Regions from separate parts of the Achromobacter sp. NCFB-sbj8-Ac1-l genome, predicted to be linked through region 2. Evidence: predicted binding sites of a transcription regulator. Region 2 holds the regulator's gene; the other holds the start of a gene.
The links. Region 2 encodes HrcA, which represses chaperone genes, less so after heat shock. Its sites were predicted from a motif close to TTAGCACTCNNNNNNNNNGAGTGCTAA; they were not measured.

Region 1 (7,228 bases), 2.0 Mb from region 2:
TGGCGTGGTCGGCGGCGCTGCAAGGTAGCCAGTCCCTCTACGATGCAGGACGCGCGCAGGCGGGCGTGACCGCGGCGCAGGCCAACGCCGAGGCCGTGCGGCGCGTCTACGAGAGGGATGTGCGAGCCGCGTTGCGCGACGTGGAGGACGCCTTGACAACCTGGACAAGCGAACGCCAGCGGCAAGCCGCATTGCAGGGGGCCGTGGCCGACAGCCGGCAGGCCTTGCAACAGGCGACCCAACGCTACGCGCGCGGGCTGAGCGCCTACCTGCCGGTACTGGTGGCGCAACGCAGCCTGAACCAGGCACGCGATGCCCTCGCGCTCAGTCAACTGGCGCAACTGCGCGGCGCGATCTCCTTGTACAAGGCGCTGGGTGCCGGATAGTCAGACCAGGTCATTTCCCACACCCGCAGCAGTTCACCGTTTGCCTGGCGCATGAGCGCCTCGGCGGCAAAGCGGTCGCCATGCGGGGCAGCCAGGCTGCGCAAGCGCAGGCCGGGATGCGCCTGTTCGGCAGGCGGCGCATGAACGGGAGCGTGATCGGAAGCGGCCCAAAGCGGATATTTCGCGCACATTGCCGCCCCCGTCGAACGAGGTAAGTCTACAATAAATAGTTTCCATTCTCATTAATGGGAAATGGTCTCGCGCATTCGTTCTCCTCAGTCCTCCACCGCCTGCCGTCCCTTCATGCCCCTACGCTCCGTTCCGGCACTTGCCACCGTCCTGGCCCTGGCCACCCCTTTCGCCCCGTTCGAGGCCGTTGCCCAGACGTCTGATTCCCCCGTACAACTGCCCGCCGTCCGCGTGACCGGCGAAGGCGATTCCGGCGAAAGCGGCCTGTTCAACCCGGTCGCGCCGCCGGCGGTCAACAAATCGTCCGTTCCCCTGGCAAAGACGCCCCAGTCGATCACCGTGGTGCCCCGGGCGGTCTTGGACGCGCAGCAGGCACAGACGTTGGCCGACGCGCTGGATAACGTGCCCGGTGTGGTCACCAATCAGTTCGGCCGTCGTGGCTGGGACGACCTCATCATCCGCGGCCAGGTGGCCTCGGATTCCCTGTTCCTGGACGGACTGCGCACGGCGGCAAGCAACCGGATCGCCGAAGCGCTTTCCGGCGTGGAACAAGTGGAAGTCCTGAAAGGGCCTGCCTCGCTGCTTTACGGTCAGGTCCTTCCGGGCGGCCTGGTCAACATGGTCAGCAAGCGCCCGCGCGCCGAGGCCTTCGCCGATGCTGCCGTCACCGTGGGCAGCCACGATTTCCGGCAGGCTACGCTGGACATGGGCACCCCTTTGTCGGACAGCGGCAAGGCGGCGTTTCGCATCAATGCCTTGGCCATGAACTCGCATGACGAAACCGACCACGTCTGGTTCAAGAACCGGTTCGTCGCCCCGTCGTTGTCCCTGGATCTGGGCGCACGCACGGATTTCACCATCCTGACCAGCTACCAGGAACGCCGCTACATCCGTCAGCAGGGATTGCCGATCGTGGGGTCGGTCCAGTCCAACCCCAATGGCGCGATTCCCCGTGACCGCTTTACCGGCGAGCCCGACCAGGCCCCCTATCGAGGCTACCAAAGCCGCGTGGGCTATGCGCTGACGCACCGCTTCGACAATGGCTGGACGGTGAACCAGAATTTGCGCTGGCAAACGTTCACGCTCAATGGCCAGCTGGTCGCCAATGGCCTGCTGCGCGCCGACAATCGGACGCTGCGGCGCACGGCGACAGACCAGCATTGGGACGGCGACACGTTCACCGTGGACACCAATGCGCAACGAGGATTCAACACCGGGTTCGGCCGGCACGACATCACGTTGGGCCTGGACTACCTGCGCACGCGCGAGAACAGCCTGTCGTACAACTGCTCGGTGCGCGATCTCGACGTCTACAAGCCGGTTTACGGCAGCCCCATCAATTGCCCGGCCAACCCGCGCACCGACAGCAGCAGCACCGTGCGCTCGGTCGGCCTGTATGCCCGCGACCAGATCGCGCTCGGCGAGCGATGGAACGCCGTCTTCGGCCTGCGCCATGACACCGCCACGACCGACTCGACCGAACATCGCACGCAGGTCCGGCAGGACAGCACCGACCATGCCATCACGGGCTCTGCCGCACTGATGTACGAAGTCCTGCCGGGCGTGCGCCCCTATGTCAGCTATGCCACGTCGTTCTATCCCAACAGCGGCACCGACGCGAACGGCAGCTCGTTCAAGCCGGAAAGTGGCAATCAATGGGAAGCCGGGGTGAAGATCGATCTTGACGAGGGCGCTTCCAGCATCACGTTGGCGGCGTTCGATCTTGAGCGCCGGAATGTCCTTCAGTCGGACCCGGTGAACGACGGCTACAGCATCGCGGTCGGCAAGCAGCGCACGCGGGGCGCTGAACTGGGATGGGCGTCGGACCTGGGCAATGGCCTGAGCCTCATGGGGGGATACGCTTATCTCTCCGCCATTACCGTTGACGATGGTGGCCAACAGCCGACGACCAACAATACCCGCCTGAACAGCGTGCCGCGACACAGTGTCAACCTGACTGCGCGCTATCGGATGCACGGCAGCCTGGCCGGCTGGGAGCTCACGGGCGGCCTGCGCGCAGAAGGAAACCGCTATACCTACGGCTATGACCTGCCTGGATACGTCGTGGCGGATGCTGGCGTGGCGTACAACGCGGAACGCTGGAGGGTGGCGTTGACCATGAACAACCTCTTCGACAAAGACTATTACGCCGGCGGGGTGCGTAACGCCGTCGCGCTAGGCAACGGACGCACCACCTTGTTGACGGTGGGGCTTCGCCACTGAGATCACGGGGCATTTATCCGAAGCGGCACAGTGGCTCACTTTTGCTTCGGCGCCGACAGGACCCTGTTGAATGGCAAAATTCGCCCCCCGGAGGGCTTCGCGTATTACTTGCCCGCGGGGCCCAGCGCCTCTGCCCAGTTCTTTTTCATGGCAGCGATGCGTTCCACGTAGGCGGATTTCAGGCAGGCGGCATCGGGGCAACGGTCACGCACGGTCGTGCGCCATTGCGTCTGCTCTTTCGCAACAGGATCGCGCCATTCACCGGTTTCACCATCACGGCCAGCGGTTTCGGCCTGAATCTTGTCGTACAGCGCCTTGACCTGGTCGTCCAGCCTGGACAGCGCGGGTTCGTCGCAGATCAGATGTTCGACATGGGTCTTCGCGGCCTTGCAGTCGAAGCCGGCGGCATGGGCGGCTTCGATCTGCAGGAAAGGAGAGCCAGCGAGGACCGCGCAGATGACAGCACGCAGGATCGCACGTTTGCCTTGAGCGCTTTGCCGGCACCGGCCTTCCATGATGCCGGTCGGTACTGCCGCGGGAACGGGGTTGCGCACGTCCTTCACTCCTGAATAGTCTGCGGCCACGGATAGCGTGGACCAAGGGGTCGATTTTCCCGTTTGTCGAAAGGTTGTGCAAATCGCGGAACCAGGCGCCTTCCCGGGCAAGGAAGTCCAGGATTGGGCTGCGGCCATCAAGCGGGCGTGACCCTAATGACCCCAGCACCGTCATTGCGTTGACCAGCACAGACTATGAACCAGAATCCCACGACAAAAAGGGGTTATCAGCATAGCTCGCGACTGCTGGGCGCTTTCGGTTACAGTGTTGCCGGAATCGGGCGCAGGAGCCCGCAACAGATTTGGGGGCGGGACTCATGCAAATGTTGGCTAAGTTCGAGCGCGTCCATGCTCAACCCTGATTACCCGGAGGCGCCGTGCGCGACATCCAAATCCGCAAGCTAAGTCTCAAGTCCGTGTTCAAGCTGATCGCCATCGGGCAGTACCTGGCCTGGATCCCGTTCGCGATCGTGTGCGCCATCGGCACTTTCTTCGGCTTGGGCTCGATCCAATGGAACGGCCGCGTCCTGGAGGGCCTCGATGCGCTATTGATGAGTCCGGTGATCGGCTTCCTCATCGCCACCGGCATCACGCTGGTCGTAGGCACGAGCACCGCCGCGGGGCTGTGGCTGTGGTCCAAGCTGCGCCCGCTCAACCTACGCGTCAAGAACGTCGATACCGCCACCTGAACCGCATCTCGGGTCCGCAGGCGCACGGCGTCGGCCTGCCATCACAGCCCGCGACCTGCGTCTCCTGGACTTCACGCAGCGCCGCGCCGAACTGCATGCCAGCAGTCGATCTGGAACAAGGCCGCAGACGTGACTAGACCTAGCCGTTCAAAGAAGCGACATATGGCCATCCAACCGCAGAGCCTCACGACTTTGCAAAGCGCTGGCCACCTGTCGAGGTGATCGGCGTTTGGTTGTTCTACATAGCCCTGCTCCGCATAGTCTTCCTAACGCCGCAGACCATATTGAGCTGGCCACTGGTGTGATGCACGGCCGGCTCTGCCCGAAAACCTGCTTCTCCGAACTACGGCCATTTCCTGATGTCGAAGTTCATTGAAAGTGGAAACTTGATTCCATTCAAATCAATGAGTTGGGGAAATTTGGTTCATCCACTTTGCACTCGCTGGTTCATTGAACATGGCGTTCTTTCCCAGAAAGTTCATTGAACCTGGGTGCATCACATCGCGAGGCCCCATACCAGGCCGCTTGGCCAACCCTACAACGGCCATGCTCTAGACGCGGTTGACGAACGACTGCCATCGGCCAGGAACGGTCAGCCGACGATTCCGGATATGCTGCTTCCACATACAAGCAACCCGAAATTCTAGTTCCAGACGAAATGATGACAAATGTTCGAGTGGGCTATGAGCAACAACTATGCGACCTCGTCGAATCCTCTGAGCAACTGATGGCTGCGCTGCGGGCGGTTCGCTGCCTTGGTTTGCCCTCGTGGTGCATCGGTGCAGGGGCCATCAGATCCTTGGTTTGGGATAGCTTGCATGGCATTCAGGAGCCCTCGAACTTGGATGACGTGGACGTTGCGTACTTTGATGCTGATGCGCCTCCAGCTCTGGATGCCGAACTTCAAGAGCGGCTGCATTGGCTCCTTCCCTCGCTCACTTGGGAAGTGACAAACCAGGCCAGAGTGCACGAGTGGTTCGCAGAAGCCCTCGGCCAGGTGGTTTCACCCCTAACGTCTTTGGACGATGGGCTGGCCACTTGGCCAGAGTTTGCCACTTGCGTTGGCATTTACCTGGACGGTGATGAATCATTGAAGGTCATAGCGCCGTACGGATTGAATGACCTGTTTGAACTGCGCGTTCGGCACAACCCTCGGCGGGCGAGCGTCTCAACGTTTGTGCACCGGGTGAATTCCAAGCGATTCAGCCACCGATGGCCTCGGCTTTCAATCTGTACACCCTGACCGCACATAGGACCGCTTTGGGTCGGAATCGGCCTGTCGTCCAATTGCAGAGCAGGTAGAGAGCGGCGGTCGTTCGCCACCCGTATTGAGCGTACACGGCCAAAGCGGGGCCTGGCGGGCGTCGCACACAGGTCAGGTGCCTTGGGTTGCCAGCCACACGGAGGCTTCACCCCGAGGCTGACAGGCGGCATCGCCAGTGCATGACACACGAAATCGGACCTACAGGGACGAAATCCGGCTGGAGGCCGCACCAGCGCTTGTATATCGAAAATTCTCGATTCCCAAACTGGATGACGTAAATCCCAAGTTGGATGAATTTCGACAACTATATGGGGACGCTACCAGTTCCAACTTGAGTGACACAAATTCCAAGTTGAATGACATTCGACAGATAGCCCGCCCTGCCCGCTCAAGATGTAACAGGCCGCCCCCACCCCCTTGAACCCCACCACATCATCCCTATAATTAGCACTCGACTCCGGTGAGTGCTAACAGTCTCCCGGGCCAACCCGATCATTCACTTTCTTCTTAAGTAACAGGAGTTCCTCATGGCCTTGCGTCCCCTGGGCGATCGCGTGATCGTCAAACGCCTCGAAAACGAGCGCAAGACTGCGTCGGGCATCGTCATCCCCGACAGCGCCGCTGAAAAGCCCGACCAGGGTGAAGTCGTGGCCGTCGGCCCCGGCAAGAAGACCGAAGACGGCAAGATCCTGCCGGTCGACCTGAAGGCTGGCGACAAGGTTCTGTTCGGCAAGTACGCCGGCCAGTCCGTGAAGGTTGACGGCGAAGAGCTGCTCGTCATCCGCGAGGACGAAATCCTCGCCGTGGTCCAGTAAACCCTGCCTCAAACGAATTTTCGAAGGAAGCTAACAAATGGCTGCCAAGCAAGTACTGTTCGGTGACGACGCCCGCGTGCGCATCGTCCGTGGCGTGAATGTCCTCGCCAATGCTGTCAAGACCACCCTGGGCCCCAAGGGTCGCAACGTCGTGCTGGAGCGCTCGTTCGGCGCCCCGACCGTGACCAAGGACGGCGTGTCCGTCGCCAAGGAAATCGAACTGAAGGACAAGTTCGAGAACATCGGCGCCCAACTGGTCAAGGACGTTGCCTCCAAGACCTCCGACAACGCCGGTGACGGCACCACCACCGCCACGGTGCTGGCTCAAGCCATCGTCATGGAAGGCCTGAAGTACGTTGCCGCCGGTTTCAACCCGATCGACCTGAAGCGCGGCATCGACAAGGCTGTCGCCGCCGCCGTCGCCGAACTGAAGAAGCAATCCAAGCCGGTCACGACCAGCAAGGAAATCGCTCAAGTCGGCTCGATCTCGGCCAACAGCGATTCCTCCATCGGCCAGATCATCGCTGACGCGATGGACAAGGTCGGCAAGGAAGGCGTCATCACCGTCGAAGACGGCAAGTCGCTGGAAAACGAGCTGGACGTCGTCGAAGGCATGCAATTCGACCGCGGCTACCTGTCGCCCTACTTCATCAACAGCCCGGAAAAGCAAGTTGCCGTGCTGGAAGACCCGTTTGTCCTGATCTTCGACAAGAAGATCAGCAACATCCGTGACCTGCTGCCCGTGCTGGAACAAGTCGCCAAGTCGAGCCGTCCGCTGCTGATCATCGCCGAAGACGTCGAAGGCGAAGCGCTGGCCACCCTGGTGGTGAACAACATCCGTGGCATCCTGAAGACCACCGCCGTCAAGGCCCCGGGCTTCGGCGACCGCCGCAAGGCCATGCTGGAAGACATCGCCATCCTGACGGGCGGCACGGTGATCTCCGAAGAAACCGGCATGTCGCTGGAAAAGGCCGGCCTGGCTGAACTGGGCCAAGCCAAGCGCATCGAAGTGGGCAAGGAAAACACCACGATCATCGACGGCGCTGGCGACAGCAAGTCGATCGAGGCTCGCGTCAAGCAAGTCCGTATCCAGATCGAAGAAGCCACG
Region 2 (7,228 bases):
TACGGCCGGCGTCCTTTGTGGCCTGGCGCTGGCTGTCGTTGAAGTAGGCCGGCACCGTGATGACGGCTTCGGTCACTTCCTCGCCCAGGTAGTCCTCGGCGGTCTTCTTCATCTTGCGCAGCACGTCAGCCGACACTTGGGGAGGCGCCATCTTCTTGCCGCGCACTTCCACCCAGGCGTCGCCGTTGTCGGCGCGGGCGATGGTATAGGGCATCAGGTTGATGTCCTTCTGCACCGCTTTTTCTTCGAACTTGCGGCCGATCAGGCGCTTCACCGCGTACAGGGTGTTGCGCGGGTTGGTGACCGCCTGGCGCTTGGCGGGCGCGCCCACCAGCGTTTCGCCGTCGTCCATGTAGGCGACGATCGAGGGGGTGGTACGGGCGCCTTCGGCGTTTTCGATGATCTTGACCTGACCGCCGTCCATGACAGCCACGCAGCTGTTGGTCGTGCCCAGGTCGATGCCAATAATTTTGCTCATGGTCGGGTTACCTTGAATATATCTATGAAAATAGAGAGAAATTTCCTGTCCCCACATAACTGGGGCTGCCTGCAGGGTTTTTCAAGACGCCTGGCCTGAATTTTCAGCCGGCGCTTCCTGCAGGCGGCGGATCGCCGCCGTGAACTGGGGCAATCCGGGCCAGCCGGTAATGCGTCCTAGCCGTTTTCCGGCCCGATACAGCACAAAAGTGGGGACGCCATGCAGCGAAAAGCGGCGGCCCAGCGGTTCGTCGGCGTAGACATCAGCCTCGAACCAGCTCAAACCCAGGCCCAGCAGGGTGTCCTGGTGCAACAGGGCCGCCTGCTTGAAGAGATTGCAGTTATAGCAATCCTGGCCCCACAGGAATACGCAGCGCAGGTCCGATCCCGGCGCCTGGACCACGGCCCCGTCGAATCCTGCGGTGTCGACATGACGCATGCCGAATACCGCGAAGACCTGGGCCGGATCGAAACGGGGATCGTTCATGGCTCGCTTTCCGCTCAGCCCTGGCCGGCGGATACCACGACCAGGGCCGGACGCAGCGTGCGGTCGGCGATGGCATAGCCCTTCTGCAGCACTTGCACCACCGTGTTGGCGGGCTGCTGCGCGGGAATCGACGAAATAGCCTGGTGCAGGTGCGGGTCGAACTTGTCGCCCTGGGCCGGCGCGATTTCCTTGAGCAGGTTGCGCTCGAAGGCGGCGGCCAACTGCTTGAGGGTGACTTCGACGCCTTCGCGCAGGGTGTCCACGGTCTGGTCAGCCTGGGCCAGGGCGGCCTCGAGGCTGTCCTTGACCGGCACCAGGCTCTCGGCGAACGACTCGATGCCGAACTTGCGTGCCTTGGACACTTCTTCCTGGGCGCGGCGGCGGACATTCTCGGCCTCGGCGTGGACGCGCAGAAGCTGGTCGTGCTGCTCATTGACGGTAGCCTGGGCCGCGTCCAGCTGGGCGCGCAACTCGTTCAGCTCGGCCTGCGCGGCGTCCTGGGCGGCGGGGGCCGCATCGGCGTTTTCGCCAAAACCGGGCGTCTGGTCTACAGGCTCGTGGGGTGCCGTCATGGGGAATCCTCCAAAAAGAATGGCTTTCGCAGACATGAATGGGGGCCAATACCCCTATTTCAAGCCCGGGAAAGCAAATATTCCCCCTGCCGCCCGCCGATCAGGTCATTTCTTGTGCGGCTGCGTCGGGGCCGTCGCATCGCTGGCGGGAAAGCTCTCTTTCAGGGCGCGATCGACGCGGGGATCATCATCGGGTTCAGGGCTGATCGACACCGGATCGCTGGCCGGAAAGGTCTCGGCCAGGGCTTCGTCCAGATCGTGTTCGACCTGGTCTTCTTCCACCGGGGTGCTGACGCGCCCCTTCTTCTCCAGCTTGCCCGTCTTGGGATCATGGTGCATACGCCCTCTCCTTCAAGTCCGTGGATGCGTAGGCCATCCTCGCAAGTGCCGTTCCACCAGGCTGGCCAACCCTGCGATCCAGGCGGGATCGTCGTTGAGCGCCGGGATGTAACGGAACTGCTTGCCACCGGCCTCGATGAAGGCGTCGCGGCATTCCAGGCTGATCTCTTCCAGGGTTTCCAGACAGTCTGCCACAAATCCCGGACACACCACATCCACCGCGGTCACCCCGGAGGCGGCCAGCGCCTTGAGCGTAGGTTCGGTATACGGCTCGAGCCAACGGGCGGTGCCGAAGCGGCTCTGGAAGGTCACCTCGATCTGCTCGCGCGGCAGCGACAGGCGCTGAGACAGCAGCCGGGCGGTCTCCATGCAATCGCGATAGTACGGATCGCCCAGCTCTATGGAGTAGCGCGGCAGGCCATGAAAGCTCATGACCAGCTTCTGCGGCTGACCGTGCTCAGCCCAATAGGACTCGATGCGGGCGGCCAGGGAATCCAGGTAGGCGGGTTCTTCGTGAAAGCGCTTGATGAAGCGCAATTCGGGCTGGTCGCGCAGGCGTGCGGCGTGGCGCGTGACGGCATCGACCACGGTGGCCGTGGTGCTGGCGGCGTACTGCGGGTATAGGGGCACGGTCAGGATGCGCTCGCAGCCCTTTGCCCGCAGGCGGGATATCGCGTCGGGAATCGACGGATTGCCGTAGCGCATGCCCAGCGCTACCTCCGCGTCGACGCCGGCTGCCGTCAGGGCCGCCTGCACGCCCTCGGCCTGGCGGCGGCTGTACACCATCAGCGGCGAGCCTTCCTTGAGCCAGACACCGGCGTAGCGCGGCTCGAGCTTCTTGGGACGCAGCGTCAGCACCAAGCCATGGAGGATCGGCTTCCAGAGATACCGAGGTATCTCGATGACGCGCGGATCGGACAGGAACTCGCCGAGGTACTTGCGGATGTCTTTCCTGGTGGGGGTATCCGGCGTGCCCAGGTTCACCAGCAGCACGCCTACCCTGCCCGGGGCCCGCGGCGGCGGATCCTCGTTGAAGGGATCGTCCTGCTCGGTTTCGGGCAGGTAGCGTTCAGGCCAGAGATACTTGAACAGGCGAAGAAACACAAAAACTCCCCTTCCTCCGCAAGGAGGATGTCGGTTCGGATGGAACTACTGGTTGTGGCTGAGGGCGTTGGACAGCAGCCGCGCCGTGATGTCCACGATGGGAATGACGCGTTCGTAGGCCATGCGGGTGGGTCCGATCACGCCGAGCGTGCCGACCACCTTGCCGTCCACGCCGTATGGCGCGGTGATGACCGAGACTTCTTCCATCGGCACCAGTTGGGAATCGCCGCCGATGTAGATCTGCACGCCCTGCGCCCGGCTGGACACATCAAGCAGCTGCAGCAGGTCGGTTTTCTTTTCGAACAGCGAGAACATCTTGCGCAGGCGATCCATGTCGGAGGCGATGTCGGTCACGTCCAGCAGCTTGCGTTCGCCGGAAATGACGACGGCGTCGCCGTCTTCCGCAGCCTCGGCGCTGGCCTCGACCGCGGCCTGCATCAGGCGCGAGATATCTTCGCGCAATTGCGCCAGTTCGGTGGACAGGGTGCGTCGCACCGCGTCGAACGACTTGCCCGCGAAGTGGATATTGAAGAAATTGCCGGCTTCGAGCAGTTCGGCTTCGGCGTAGTCGCGCTGCACGAACAGGATGCGGTTCTGGACGTCGCCATCAGGGGTGACGATGATCAGCAGCACGCGCTTGTCGGACAGGCGGATGAATTCGATCTGGCGGAAAACCTGGGCCCGCTTGGGCGTGAGCACCACGCCGGCGAACTGGCTCAGGTTAGAGAGCAGCGCCGCCGCGGCGTTGACCGCGCGGGTGGGCTCGGCGGCGGACAGCATGTCGCCCATGTTGTGCGGCTGCAGCTGGTAGGACTGCACCGCAAGCAGGGAATCGACGAACATGCGATAGCCTCGCGGCGTGGGCACCCGGCCGGCCGACGTATGCGGACTGTGGATCAGGCCCAGCTCTTCCAGATCCGCCATGACATTGCGGATGGTGGCGGGCGACAGATCGAAAACTTTCGAAAGCGTCCGCGAACCGACTGGTTGCCCATCGGCGATGTAGCGTTCGATCAACGCCTTCAGTAAAGCGCGTGCGCGGTCATCCATAGCGTGTATTTTAGGGAATCTTTTCCAATTAAGGCGATTTTTGTCCCGCCAACCGATATGCGGCCCCATATAATCGACGAACGGGCCACTTGTCGGACCGGTTTCGCCTTCGCTGTCAGGCTTTTCAGATTCGCCTTGCCACCATGCACTTTCCTACCGTCGCGCTGATCGGCAGATACCAGGACACCGGCCTGGACGCCCCGCTAAGAGCGCTTGCGCACGCACTGACGCAGGCCGGTCGGCAGGTGCTGGTCGACACCGACACCGCCCGCAACACGGGCCTGACTGAATATCCGGTCGCCACGCTCGAGCAAATCGGCCAGAGCGCCTCGCTGGCGGTCGTGATGGGCGGCGACGGCACCGTGCTGGGCGCCGCGCGCCACCTGGCGCCCTACGGCGTGCCGCTGGTCGGCATCAACCATGGCCGCCTGGGCTTCATTACCGACATCCCGTTGCAGGACGCGCACGGCGCGCTGGCGCGGGTGCTTGAAGGCAGCTACCAGATGGAAGCGCGCATGCTGCTGGAGGGCAGCGTCTGGCGCGGCAACCAGAAAATGTACTCTGCAACGGCCCTGAACGATGTGGTGCTGAATCGCGCCGGGCGCGGCGGCATGATCGAGGTCCGCGTCGAACTCGATGGCGCCTTCATGTACACGCAGCGTGCCGACGGCCTGATCATCGCCACGCCGACCGGCTCGACCGCCTACGCGCTGTCGGCGAACGGGCCCATCCTGCACCCCGGCATGAACGCCATGGTGCTGGTGCCCGTCGCGCCGCAGACGCTGTCCAACCGCCCCATCGTCATTCCCGACAGCGGCGTCCTGAACATGACGCTCACCGCCATGGGACGCGTCGAGGTCGGCGCCAGCGTGCATTTCGACATGCAGACCTGGTCCGACCTGCAGCCTGGCGACCGCATCGTCGTGCAGCGCGCGCCCTACACCATCAGTTTCGTGCATCCGGAAGGCTACAGCTTCTTTTCCACCCTGCGCCGCAAGCTGCACTGGAACCTGATGCCGCAAGCCACCGATAACGTAGAGTAAATAGCGCCCAGACATGCTGCGCACCCTGCACATCCGCGACTTTGTCATCGTCGAGCAGACCGAAATTCATTTCGGTCCCGGCTTTACCGTCTTCTCCGGCGAAACCGGCGCAGGCAAATCCATTCTTATCGACGCCCTGGCGCTGGCCTTGGGGGAACGCGGCGACGTCAGCGTACTGCGCGAAGGCGCCACGCGCGCCGACATCACCGCCGTGTTCGACACCCCGCGTGCCCTGCATGCCTGGCTGGCCGAACGCGAAATCGACGCCGACGAGGAACTCTCGCTACGCCGGGTGATCGACGCGCAAGGCCGCAGCCGCGCCTACATCAACGGCACCCCCGCCACCGTGGCGCAACTGCGCGAACTGGGCGACAGCCTGGTCGACATCCACGGCCAGCACGCCCATCAGAGCCTGATGCGACCCGACGCCCAGCGCGACCTGCTGGACGCCCACGGCGGTCACGGCGACCTGCGCCAGGCCGTCGCCCAGGCCTGGAAACAATGGCGGGCCCTGGCGCGTCAGCTCGAAGCCGCCGAAAAAGACGCCGCCAGCCTCGCCTCCGAGCGCGAACGACTGCAGTGGCAGGTCGACGAACTCGACCGCCTGGGACTGGCGCCCGACGAATGGGAATCGCTGCAATCCGAGCACACCAAGCTGGCGCATGCGCAATCGTTGCTGGACGGCGCCACCCGGATCCTCGAAGCGCTGGATGGCGAGGGCGATTCCGCGCATCACCGCCTGACGTCCGCCAATCATCTCATCCAGCAGATGCTGCGCCACGACACCGGCCTGCAGGGCATCCATGACGAACTTGAGTCAGCCCGCATCGCCATCAGCGAAGCCGTATCCGACCTGAACAACTACGTCAGCCGCGTCGACCTGGACCCGCAACGCCTGGCCGATGTCGAAGCGCGCCTGGGCGCGGTGTTCGAAACCGCCCGCAAATTCCGCACCGAGCCCGATGGCCTGTGCGAGTTGCGCGACAGCCTGCATGCTGAACTCGCCGCGTTGCAGGCTGCGACAGACGTCGACGCCCTACGCGCACAGGCCCAGGCGGCACAGGCGCAGTACGACGCCGTCGCCGCCAAGCTGTCCACGGCGCGCCGCAAGGTCGCCAAAGACCTGGGCAAGCAGGTCACCCAGGCCATGCAGACGCTGGCCATGCAGGGCGGCAAATTCGAGCCGTCCCTGTCGGTAGCGGCCCCCTCGGCCCACGGCAATGAACAGGTGGAATTCCTGGTGGCCGGTCATGCCGGCACCACGCCGCGGCCGCTGGCCAAAGTGGCCTCGGGCGGCGAACTGTCGCGCATCTCGCTGGCGCTGTCCGTCATCGCGAGTCGCGCGGCCCGCGTGCCCACCCTGATCTTCGACGAAGTCGACAGTGGCGTGGGCGGCGCGGTCGCCGAGGCCGTCGGCAAGCTGCTGCGCGAGCTGGGCGAACGCCATCAGGTGCTGTGCGTCACCCACCTGCCCCAGGTGGCGGCCTGCGGCAACAACCAGTTCCTGGTCAGCAAGACCGAATCGCGCGGCACCACCCGGTCTCGCATCGAAGAGCTGGACGACGGCGCCCGGGTCGAAGAAATCGCCCGAATGCTGGGCGGCATCAAGCTCACCGCCACCACCCGCGAACACGCGCGCGAGATGCTGGCTGGGTTCGGGCACACGCCTGCCTGACCCTCGCACCCGGCCCGTGAGCCGGGCAACCTTCCACTTGCCGACCTGTATAGGCGGAAATAGCGATGCGGGAATAAAAAAAGCCCCTTCTTTGAGAAGGGGCTTTTGCCTTCACTGCACCACGGCGAGCGCGGCCGTGGCCAGTGGGTCCCGCGGGGAAAAGCTCAGCGGCCTTTCAGGCAGCTGCCGCAGATGCCGTACAGCACCATCGCGTGGCTTTCCAGCGCGAAGCCGTTGTCCTTGGCGATCTTTTGCTGACGCTTTTCGATTTCGGGGTCCGAGAATTCGACCACTTTGCCGCAGTTCGTGCAGATGAGGTGATCGTGGTGATCACCGTCGTTGAGCTCGAACACGGCCTTGCCGCTGTCGAACTGGCTGCGGGCCAGGATGCCGGCCTGCTCGAACTGGGTCAGCACGCGGTACACGGTGGCCAGGCCGATTTCGACGTTTTCGCCGATGAGGGCCCGGTAGACGTCTTCGG

Region 1: the regulator HrcA is predicted to act here: its motif matches at 5,750-5,776, upstream of groES (co-chaperone GroES).

Annotation. Positions count from the first base shown of each region.
Region 1 is NZ_CP199812.1:5,479,402-5,486,629, forward strand. Features, by position in the region: gene ACUDP5_RS25170 (efflux transporter outer membrane subunit) at 1-386, shown strand, start outside; gene ACUDP5_RS25175 (TonB-dependent siderophore receptor) at 690-2,798, shown strand; gene ACUDP5_RS25180 (lysozyme inhibitor LprI family protein) at 2,903-3,352, opposite strand; gene ACUDP5_RS25185 (hypothetical protein) at 3,730-4,041, shown strand; gene ACUDP5_RS25190 (nucleotidyltransferase family protein) at 4,769-5,284, shown strand; gene groES (co-chaperone GroES) at 5,833-6,120, shown strand; gene groL (chaperonin GroEL) at 6,158-7,228, shown strand, end outside.
Region 2 is NZ_CP199812.1:1,097,235-1,104,462, reverse strand. Features, by position in the region: gene dnaK (molecular chaperone DnaK) at 1-478, opposite strand, end outside; gene ACUDP5_RS05195 (thioredoxin family protein) at 560-964, opposite strand; gene grpE (nucleotide exchange factor GrpE) at 979-1,536, opposite strand; gene ACUDP5_RS05185 (hypothetical protein) at 1,642-1,875, opposite strand; gene hemH (ferrochelatase) at 1,888-2,979, opposite strand; gene hrcA (heat-inducible transcriptional repressor HrcA) at 3,025-4,029, opposite strand; gene ACUDP5_RS05170 (NAD kinase) at 4,173-5,072, shown strand; gene recN (DNA repair protein RecN) at 5,086-6,747, shown strand; gene fur (ferric iron uptake transcriptional regulator) at 6,912-7,228, opposite strand, start outside.